One region of the Cupriavidus sp. SS-3 genome, then DNA from elsewhere that is predicted to be linked to it. Evidence: riboswitches for the same ligand, from Rfam matches in the RefSeq annotation. Region 1 holds a riboswitch; the other holds the start of a gene.
What was found. Region 1 has a riboswitch for glycine ahead of U9J39_RS20015 (D-amino acid dehydrogenase). Riboswitches for the same ligand answer to the same signal wherever they lie in the genome.
Positions count from the first base shown of each region.

Region 2: linked by a shared signal. The riboswitch ahead of gcvT (glycine cleavage system aminomethyltransferase GcvT) and the one ahead of U9J39_RS20015 (D-amino acid dehydrogenase) in region 1 are both predicted to bind glycine.

Region 1 is NZ_JAYLVT010000013.1:39,324-44,503, reverse strand. It holds gene U9J39_RS20025 (exo-alpha-sialidase) at 1-148, opposite strand, end outside; gene U9J39_RS20020 (TonB-dependent receptor) at 174-2,462, opposite strand; glycine riboswitch at 2,689-2,787, shown strand; glycine riboswitch at 2,788-2,906, shown strand; gene U9J39_RS20015 (D-amino acid dehydrogenase) at 2,922-4,232, shown strand; gene U9J39_RS20010 (DUF1484 family protein) at 4,619-4,804, shown strand; gene U9J39_RS20005 (ArsR/SmtB family transcription factor) at 5,108-5,180, shown strand, end outside.
Region 2 is NZ_JAYLVT010000016.1:52,865-58,044, reverse strand. It holds gene U9J39_RS21680 (UvrD-helicase domain-containing protein) at 1-1,776, opposite strand, end outside; gene U9J39_RS21675 (glycine zipper 2TM domain-containing protein) at 2,047-2,274, shown strand; glycine riboswitch at 2,350-2,437, shown strand; glycine riboswitch at 2,459-2,583, shown strand; gene gcvT (glycine cleavage system aminomethyltransferase GcvT) at 2,679-3,806, shown strand; gene gcvH (glycine cleavage system protein GcvH) at 3,907-4,287, shown strand; gene gcvP (aminomethyl-transferring glycine dehydrogenase) at 4,385-5,180, shown strand, end outside.

The DNA of each region.
Region 1 (5,180 bases):
TGCCGAGTTCGCTCATTTTCGCCCTGGCCTGGCCGCCGTGGCCGGCGTGGCCGCCGTGCGCCTGCGCGGCCGCGGTGGCCGACGCCAGCGTGGCGCAGGCCACCAGTCCCGCAGCGATCAGGCGGAAAGCGCGGCGGGCGCCTGGCATGGTGGAGGTCAGCGTGTTCACGTGCTCAGAAGGAAAGTTTCGCCTCGGCGTAGAACGTCCGGCCCGGATACGGGTGGTAGACGTAATAGCGCTGGTCGGTGAGGTTGTCGATGCCAAGCCCGAGCCGCACATTGCGCGCGGGCTTGTACGTCACCTTGACGTCGAAGGTCAGGAAGCTGCTGGTGCCGCCGAAGGTGTCGGGGTTGTGGTCCGAATTGTCGAGCGTATTGTACTGCCGGCCCGAATAGGTCATCGCCAGCGTGCCGGCCCACGCCGGCGTGAAGCGATAGGTGCCCACCAGGTTGGCGCGCCACTTCGGGATGCGATAGAAGTACTTGCCCACCGAGGCCGGGTTGTTGGCGTTCTCCAGCGTCTTCGAATGGTTGTAGGCGCCGCTGGCCGAGAGGTCGAAGCCGCTCACCAGCACGTCGCGCCCGTCGTAGGCCAGCTCGATGCCGCGCGTGCGCACCCGGTCGACATTCTGAAAGCTGGTGACGGTGGGGAACACCGTGGTGTTGGTCTGGCTGACCAGCGCCTCGCGGATATCGTCCTCGTACAGCGAGACCCGGAAATTCGACGCCTCCACCGTGCGCTCGAAGGTCAGGTCCTTCGAGAACGATCGTTCCGGCCGCAGGTTGGGATCGTTGTTGATCAGCGCGGTGCCGGTGATGCGGCCCTGGAACAGCTCGCTGACGGTCGGGTAGCGATAGGCCTGGCCCAGCGACAGCCGGCCCAGCCAGTCCTGCCCGAACGCCTTCTCCAGCGCCAGCTTGGGCGACCAGTTGGATTCGCTGCGCACCGGATAGCCGATATCCACGCCAGGCTGGCTGCGGCTGCCGTCATAGGCGCGCCAGTGCTCGTAGCGCACGCCGGGAATCAGCTTCCAGTCCTCGGCAAAGTACCAGGCGTCCTGCGCGTAGAGCGCCTGGGTCTCGGTCTTGCCGGTAAAGGCATTGTTGAACGCGGTGATGGTGGCCGCGCGCCAGTCCGAGGTGTTGTAGGTGGTGTTGCTCAGCCGGTAGTTGTCATAGTGGTAGCCGAACGTGACCCAGTGCCCGCCCTGCAGGCGCTCGGGGCGGTAGTCGGCCTTCAGGTCGAGCGTGCGCCAGCCGGTGCCGTCGCCATAAGTCACCGTGCCCGGTCCGTTGCCGACGGCGTTGGCGCTGCGGCTCACGTCCTTGCTGACGTCGAACAGCGACGCCACCCCGGAAAAATTCCACCCCGTCTGGTTGCGCGTGCGCAGCGACAGCCCGTAGAGCCAGCGCGCGTCCTCGCCATTGCCGGGCGCAAAGGCATTGGCCGGAATCACGTACTGGGAGCCGCCGATATTCACCGGGCCGCTGGACACCACGTTGCCGCTGGCGTCGCGCAAGTAGCTGCCGGTGGCGTTGGAGCGGTCCTGCTGCCAGTAGGCAGCGGTGAACTGCGCCTGCAGCGTGCTGGTGATGTCGTAGCCGAGCTTGAGCTTGAGCTGGTCCTGCACCGTGTGCGTAACGCCCTCGCTGTTCACGCCCATCACCACGCGGTCGCGCCCGCTCTGGTCCTGGTCGAAAAAGGCCCCGGAAACCGGCGTGTCCGCCGCGCCCGCGGGCCGCGTCGAGCGCGACGCGGTGTAGAAGCTCAGCGGCTGGCTCTTGCTGTCCTGCCGGTCCACGCTGACCAGCCACGAGAGCGCGCCGACGCGGTCGCCCACATAGGCGTTGGCATGCACGCCGTTGAAGTTATCGTGGGTGCCGTACAGGCCGAAGCGCTGCGTGAACAGCTGCACGCTGGCATCGCCCTCGAACTTCTCCGGCGTGCGCGTGGTGATCAGCACCGTCGCGCCCAGCGAATTGCCGGGATACAGCGCCGAATACGGGCCGTACAGCACGTCCATGCGCTCGATCTCGGCGGCATTGACCAGCGACCAGCGCGGCGGGAAGCTGAAGTCCGAGCCCAGCAGGTTGGACAGCAGCAGCCCGTCCGCATAGACCAGCCCGCGTGCCGACTGGCGCGAACTGGTGCTGCGCACCGAGATGATCGAATTCATATCGCCGATAAAGCGCTTGCGCACGGCGAGGTTGGGCGCGTACTTGAGCGCGTCCTCGGTATTGACCACGTTGAAGTCGGCCATGCGCGTGCTGCTGATGCCATACGCCGGCGCCGGCGTGTTGGGCGGGATCGCCGGCGTCTCGCCGCGTTCGGGGCGGGCCGATACCACCACCTCCTGCAGCGGCGCGGGCGCCTCCACGCCTGCCTCCACCCCTTGGGCGGCGGCCACGGCGGGGCCCATCAGCACTGCCGAAACGGCCAGTGCAATGCGGTGTTTCTTCACTGAATGCCTTGTTGTCGTCGTTGTGGGCTCGCCGCGACGCCTGCGCAGCATCAGGCGCTCCTCCCGGACGTCCTCGATAGCGAGCGCTGACATTTTATGGGGCCGGAAGCCATCGGCCGATGCGACATAGCGACGCGGCTAGCGCGCCATATCCGCATGCATCCGTGTTAACCCGCATATCCAATACGGGGCCTTGTCACTACATTGCCCCGACTGGCGTCAAGCCAGCGTGATGCAGGGAGAGACTGTCGCGGCGCCCGCCGCGCATGGCGCCGAAGGAGCAACCGCCCCGGAAACTCTCAGGCAAAAGGACCGGCATCACCCGTCAGTGCACTCTGAAGAATGCCGGACGCCATCGTCCGCCCGGCATACCGAAGGAGCAAGCGCGCCCGCCCCCGCGGCAAGGCGTCGTGAATCTCTCAGGTCCAGAACAGAGGGGGCGTCCTACACGCATGTCGCGTGCGGACTCCCACCCTTCGACGTTCCTGGATCCTGCAGATCATGAAGACAATCGCTGTCATCGGCGGTGGCATCACCGGTGTCACCACCGCCTACGCGCTGGCGCGGCGCGGATTCTCCGTCACGCTGTTCGAACGGCATCGCTATGCCGCCATGGAAACCTCGTTCGCCAACGGCGGGCAGCTCTCCGCATCCAACGCCGAGGTCTGGACCCACTGGTCCACCATCGTCAAGGGGATGAAGTGGATGCTGCGCAAGGATGCGCCGCTGCTGGTCAATCCCCGGCCCAGCTGGCACAAGCTGTCGTGGTTCGCCGAGTTCATCGCGTCGATTCCCCACTACCGCCGCAACACCATCGAGACCGCGCGCCTGGCCATCGCCGCGCGCGAGCACCTGTTTGCCTGGGCGGCGCAGGAAGGCATCGATTTCGACCTGAAGAAGGAAGGCATTCTCCATATCTACCGTGACAAAGCCGGCTTCGAGCATGCCGGCCGCGTCTCCGCGCTGCTGGCGCAAGGCGGGCTCGAGCGGCGCGCGGTGACCCCGCAGGAGATGCGCGCGATCGAGCCGATGCTGGCGGGTTCCTACTACGGCGGCTACTTCACCGAAAGCGATTCGACCGGCGACATCCACAAGTTCACCAGCGGCCTGGCCGCCGCCGCTGCCCGCCTGGGCGTGCGCTGCCGGTACGGCCAGGACGTGCGCGCGGTGAAGACGGACGGAAGGCATGCCACCGTCACCGTGCAGGACGGCGCGGACAGCGCCAGCTCTACCTTCGACGGTGCCGTGATCTGCGCAGGCACCGCCAGCCGCGCCCTGGCGGCAGGGCTGGGCGACCGCGTCAACATCTATCCGGTCAAGGGCTATTCGATCACGGTCAACCTGACCGACGAAGCCAGCCGCGCCGCTGCGCCGACGGTCAGCCTGCTCGACGACGAAACCAAGCTGGTCACCAGCCGCCTCGGCGACGACCGCTTCCGCGTCGCCGGCACCGCCGAGTTCAACGGCACCAACCGCGATATCCGCGCCGACCGCATCCGCCCGCTGGTGGACTGGGTGCAGCAGTGCTTCCCCGGCGTCAGCACGCGCAGCGTGGTGCCATGGGCCGGGCTGCGGCCGATGCTGCCCGACATGCTGCCGCGCGTGGGCCGCGGCCGCTCCGCCTGCATCTTCTACAACACCGGCCATGGGCATTTGGGGTGGACCTTGTCGGCGGTGACGGCGGACATGGTGGCGGGGGTTGTGGACCAGGCAATGGGGAGTGCGCCGGCGATGGTGCCTGGCGCGGTTTTGGCGCCGGTGCGGGCGTGAGGCGGCGGAGGCAAAGGGCTTAGCACGCAAGCGCATTTTCAAGAGTCAGCGATTTCTGAATCCGTTGCCCGGATTCAAACTTCGCGCGCCCCTGGAAATGCGACATCTCTCATCGATTCCCCGGTACCGACAGGAAATACTGGTGGCGTCATCGGACCACCGATGATCGGGTGTGGAAAGCCCGGATGTATAAGGTGGACAGGCGTTGCGCTTGTAGCGGGCAACGCCTGTGTGTTCGCACGAACCAAGCCGGCTCCCTGGCGGGCCGGGCGAGGCAGCCGCAAGGCTGGCCGGTTCCCCACCTTTGACCGGTCTTTCCACCCTCGCCGTCTGGCCCGCCGCCCTCATGTGGAAATGAGTGGCGCGCCTTTACTAGTGGGGAACTTATGGCAACGATCGATGAAATCACAAACGACTGTCTTCAGCAGGTTCGCGCAGGAATTGAAGGGGTTCTCGTACTGCTGGATCACGAAAGCGAAAGTTCGGACGGCTGCTTCAGTGCGCTGTGTCTGCTTGGCATGGTGAAGATGCAGCTGGATGGGCTGATGGTTGAGCGAGAGCGGTTGCAATAGTGGCTGACGGGTGTGACAGTGAGTTTGGGATGTCACACCCTTGTTCTGCGGGAAGCACCTTGAAACACCGCCTGCAAACCGGCCCTCATTGATCCTGAACGATCACGCTTTGACAGGCTCTCTTTAGTCGTTAAGCGTCAGTTCGGTTACTGATTCTGACGATAGCGCAGTCGTATGTTCGGTGGCCAAAGACCGGCCACACGCAGCTACAGCTGAAATGGGGCGGCGAAGCCACACACTCACTGTGCCTTCGTCACAAAAGTTTCACTTCACACACTTCCATTATTCGACTATCGTCGAAAAATGGAAACCGATCACGCCCTTGACGCGCTTGCCGCGCTCGCCCATTCGATACGTTTGTCCGTGTTCCGGCTGC
Region 2 (5,180 bases), on a different contig from region 1:
ATGCGGATATTCCAGCCCCTTGGAGGCGTGCAGCGTCGACAGCCGCACCGCGTCGGGATCTTCCTCGCGCCCTTCGAGCATGCTCATCAGCGCCACGGTCTGCGTCAGCTCAAGCAGGTTCTTGCCTTCGCTGCCGAAGCCGTCGGCGTTGTCGTAGCCAGTGGCTTCCTCGCCCTCGACCGCTTCCGGCTTGGTGCCCTTGCGCTTGAGCCATTCGAGGAACTCCAGCGTGTTGGTCCAGCGCGACTGCGCCTGCCGCTCGTCGAAGCTGTCGTACAGGTAAGCCTCGTAGTGGATGCCGGCCATCAGGTCGTCGAGCACTTCAGTAGCCGGGTCCTTCGCCGCGCGGTCGGCCAGCCGCACCATCGATTCGCAGAACACGCGCAGCGGCTCCAGCTGGCGCGGCTGCAGCTTGCCCTCGATGCCGCCCATCATCGCCGCCTCGAACAACGACACCTTGGCCTGCCCGGCAAACGTGCCCAGCACTTCGAGCGTAGTGTTGCCGACGCCGCGGCGCGGCGTGGTGATCGCGCGGATAAAGGCGGGATCGTCGTCGGGATTGGCGATCAGGCGCAGGTAGGCGCAGATGTCCTTGATCTCGGCCTTGTCGAAGAAGCTCTGGCCACCCGACAGCACATAGGGAATGCGCTCGCGCCGCAGGATCTGCTCGAACAGCCGCGCCTGGTGGTTGCCACGGTAAAGGATGGCGTAGTCGCGGAACTGCGCGCGGCGCTCGAACTTGTGCGCCGACAGGCGGAACACCACCGACTCGGCCTCGTGCTCCTCGTCGTTCATCGGGTGGATGGCGATGGGATCGCCCATGCCGTGCTCGCTCCACAGCTTCTTGTCGAACAGCTTGGGATTGTTGGCGATGACCGCGTTGGCCGCTTCCAGGATGCGCACGGTGGAGCGGTAGTTCTGCTCCAGCTTGATCACCTTCAGGTTGGGGAAGTCGGTCTGCAGGCCGCGCAGGTTATCCAGCGTGGCGCCGCGCCAGCCGTAGATGGCCTGGTCGTCGTCGCCCACCGCGGTGAAGGCCGGTGCGCGCAGGTGCGAGCCACCCGCCAGCAGCTTGAGCAGCTGGTACTGGCAGGCGTTGGTGTCCTGGTACTCGTCGACCAGGAAGTAGCGCAGCCGGTTCTGCCACTTCAGCTGTACCGCCTCGTTGCGCGCGAACAGTTCCGCCGGCAGGCGGATCAGGTCGTCGAAATCCACCGCCTGGTAGGCGTTCAGCGTGGCGACGTAGTTGCGGTAGACCAGCGCGGCCTGGTGCTCGTCGGCATTGGCAGCCTGCGCGATCGCGGCCTCGGGGTCGACCATGCCGTTCTTCCACAGCGAGATCGTGCTCTGCACGCCGCGGATCAGCTTCTTGTCGGTGGTGCCCAGTTGCTCCTGGATCAGGCCGAAGCAGTCGTCCGAATCCATGATCGAGAACTGCGGCTTCAGGCCCACGTGCTCGGCTTCCATGCGCAGGATCTGCACGCCCAGCGAGTGGAAGGTGCAGACCGTCAGCTGCTTGAGCGGAATGCGCTTGCCCTCGCGCGTGGTCTTGCCCTCCATCAGCTTGGCGATGCGCTCCTGCATCTCCTTGGCCGCCTTGTTGGTAAATGTGACGGCGGCGATATGGCGCGGCTCGAAGCCCTTGTCCTCGATCAGATGCGCGATCTTCTGCGTGATCACCCGGGTCTTGCCGGAGCCCGCGCCGGCCAGCACCAGGCAAGGCCCGTCCAGGTAGCGGACGGCTTCGGATTGGGCGGGGTTCAGGCCATGGGTCATGCGGGCAGGTGTCGGGGGCGGCAGCGGAATCGCGGGAAAGAGCGGATTTGCCGGCATCCCGTCACCCGGGCCTGCGGCAAAGCTGCCGATGTTAACACGCTCGCCGCGGCGGGTCAGTCAGCGCAAGCCGCGAGGGTGGGCCAGGCCGTGTCACTGGCGTAACACTTCGTAAAGACCGGAGCCAATGACATAACGCGACACTCTAATCAGTGTGTCCCCCGGTCCGCCGGATCGCTCGGGCATGCACGAATCATCACATCGGAGCCAACAATGAAAACCCTGCAAACTTTGACCAAGGTGACCCTGATCGGCATGACGGTCGCGGCCTTTGCCGGTTGCGCGGACATGACCCCGAAACAACGTAACACCGCCATCGGCGCCGGTGCCGGCGCGGTCGGCGGCGCCGTCCTGACCGACGGCAGCGCGCTGGGTACGCTGGGCGGCGCGGCCGTGGGCGGCGTCATCGGCAACGTTGTCACCGACGACAAGAAGAAGTAAGCAGCCCCGGCGCGCAGCGGCGGGTACGGGCCCTTGCCGTGGTTTGACAAAGGCCGGGGCCTCCCGTACATTGCGCGCATCCAACCGGGAGAGCGCGCATCGCCTGCGCCGCCGAAGGGGTATCACCCGAAAACTCTCAGGCACCACGGACCGGTCGGATCGGCATGCAACATGCACACAATGCATGCCGCACTCTGGAGAGCGGCACCCGTCATTCGTGGCGAGCGTGCCCACCGAAGGGGCGCGCGAGGATTGGGTCCACGGGATCCGCCTCGTAATCTCTCAGGTATCGAGGACAGAGGGGTCATCCGCCGCAGCGGATTGCTCGCCATATTGGCGTAGCGATCGTTGCGGCGGATGGCCCTTTTTTGTTTTCGCCAACCGAGACTGCCCCCGAGGATTCCATGACGCTCCATGCCACGCCCCTCAACGCTATCCACCGCGCCCTCGGCGCCCGCATGGTCGACTTCGGCGGCTGGGACATGCCGGTCAACTATGGCTCGCAGATCGAGGAGCACCATGCCGTGCGCAACGATGCCGGCATGTTCGACGTCTCGCACATGTGCGTGGTCGATCTCGCCGGCCCGAATACCCGCAGCTTCCTGCGCGGCCTGCTGGCCAACAACGTCGACAAGCTGCAGTCCCCCGGCAAGGCGCTCTATTCCTGCATGCTGGACGAGAACGGCGGCGTCATCGACGACCTGATCGTCTATTTCTTCGCCGAGGACCGTTTCCGCCTGGTGGTCAACGCCGGCACCGCGGTCGGCGATATCGACTGGATCCGCGCCCGCAACGACGCCACCGGCAGCGGCGTGACCATCACCCCGCGCCGCACGGACGTCGCGCCCGAGGGCGTGCAGCCGCTGGCGATCGTCGCGGTGCAGGGACCCAACGCCCGCGCCAAGGTGTGGAGCACCTTCCCGTCGACCCAGCCTTCCGACGCACTCAAGCCGTTCAATGCCGTGGTCGTGCAGGATCCCGACCTCGGCGAAGTGATGGTGGCGCGCACCGGCTACACCGGCGAGGACGGCTTCGAGCTGGTGGTGCCGGCCGCAAGCGTCGCCGGCCTGTGGGAAAAACTGAATGCCGCGGGCGTGCGCCCGGCCGGCCTGGGCGCACGCGACACGCTGCGCCTGGAAGCCGGCATGAATTTGTACGGCCAGGACATGGACATCAAGGTCTCGCCGCTGGACGCGGGCCTGGCGTGGACCGTCGACCTGCAGAGCGAGCGCGACTTCACCGGCAAGGCGGCACTGACCGCGGCGGGTTCGCGCCAGCAGTTCCTCGGCCTGATCCTGCGGGACAAGGGCGGCGTGCTGCGCGCCCACCAGAAAGTCATCACCCCCGCCGGTGACGGTGAAATCACCAGCGGCACCTTCAGCCCTTCGCTGTCGCAATCGATCGCCTTCGCGCGACTGCCGCAGGGCGTGAACGTGGGCGACACCGTGCAGGTGGAGATCCGCGACCGCAAACTCAACGCGACTGTGGTTAAACTGCCGTTTGTGCGTCATGGCAAGGCACTCGTGAGCTAAGGGGACAGCCCCGCTCACCCAACGGTCGCCCTCGCCTGCCGGCAGCGTTGCCGGGCAGGCATCACCCAACAAGAAACAGATCTGAATCCGGAGAACCTTCATGAATTTCCCCGCTGACCTCAAGTACACCGAGTCGCATGAGTGGGTGCGCGTCGAAGCCGACGGCACGCTCACCATCGGCATTACCGACCACGCACAGGACGCGCTGGGCGACATCGTCTTCCTGGAGCTGCCCGAAGTGGGCAAGTCGGTCGGTGCCGGCGACGCGCTGGCCGTGGTCGAGTCGGTGAAGGCCGCTTCCGACATCTACGCGCCCGTGGCCGGCGAAGTGATCGCCGTCAACGAGGCCGCCACCGCGGCGCCGGAAAGCGTCAACGCCAACGCCTTCGACGCGTGGCTGTTCAAGCTCAAGCCGGCCAATGGCGACGACGTCAACGGCCTGATGTCGGCCGACGCCTACAAGGCCAGCGTCGGCGCCTGATCGCCCGCCGGTCCCCCTCCGGGACCGGCATACCGCATTCGCGGCGCCGCGGCACGGCTGACCACCTGCCGCCGCGCCCTCCACGAGGTTCTTGCCCATGAACGCCCCGCTGCCCATGAACGCCGCCCAAGCAAACCGGCCCACGCTGGCCGAACTGGAGGCGCGCGACGCCTTCGCCGCCCGCCATATCGGCCCCGATAGCCCCGAACAGCAGCACATGCTGAAGGTGCTCGGCTACGAGAGCCGCGCCGCGCTGATCGACGCCGTCATCCCCGCCGCCATCCGCCGACGCGACGGCATGCCGATGGGCGAGTTCACCGAGCCGCTGAGCGAAGAGGCCGCGCTGGCGAAGCTGCGCGCGCTGGCGGGCAAGAACAAGGTGCTGAAGAGCTTCATCGGCCAGGGCTACTTCAACACCATCACACCCGGCGTCATCCTGCGCAATATCTTCGAAAACCCCGCCTGGTACACCGCCTACACGCCCTACCAGCCGGAAATCTCGCAAGGCCGCCTGGAAGCGATGCTGAACTTCCAGCAGATGGTGACCGACCTGACCGGGCTGGACATCGCCAACGCGTCGATGCTGGACGAAGGCACCGCCGCCGCCGAAGCGATGACGCTGCTGCAGCGCGTGAACAAGCACGACTCCAATATCTTCTTCGTCGCCGACGACGTGCTGCCGCAGACGCTGGAAGTGGTACGCACGCGCGCGCTGCCGCTGGGCATCGAAGTCAAGGTCGGCCCCGCCGCCGACGCCGCTGCCGCGAGCGCGTTCGGCGTGCTGCTGCAGTACCCGGGCGTGAACGGCGACATCAATGACTATCGCGCCATCGCCGACGCGGTGCACGCCGCCGGCGGCCTGGTGGTGGCCGCCGCCGACCTGCTGGCGCTGA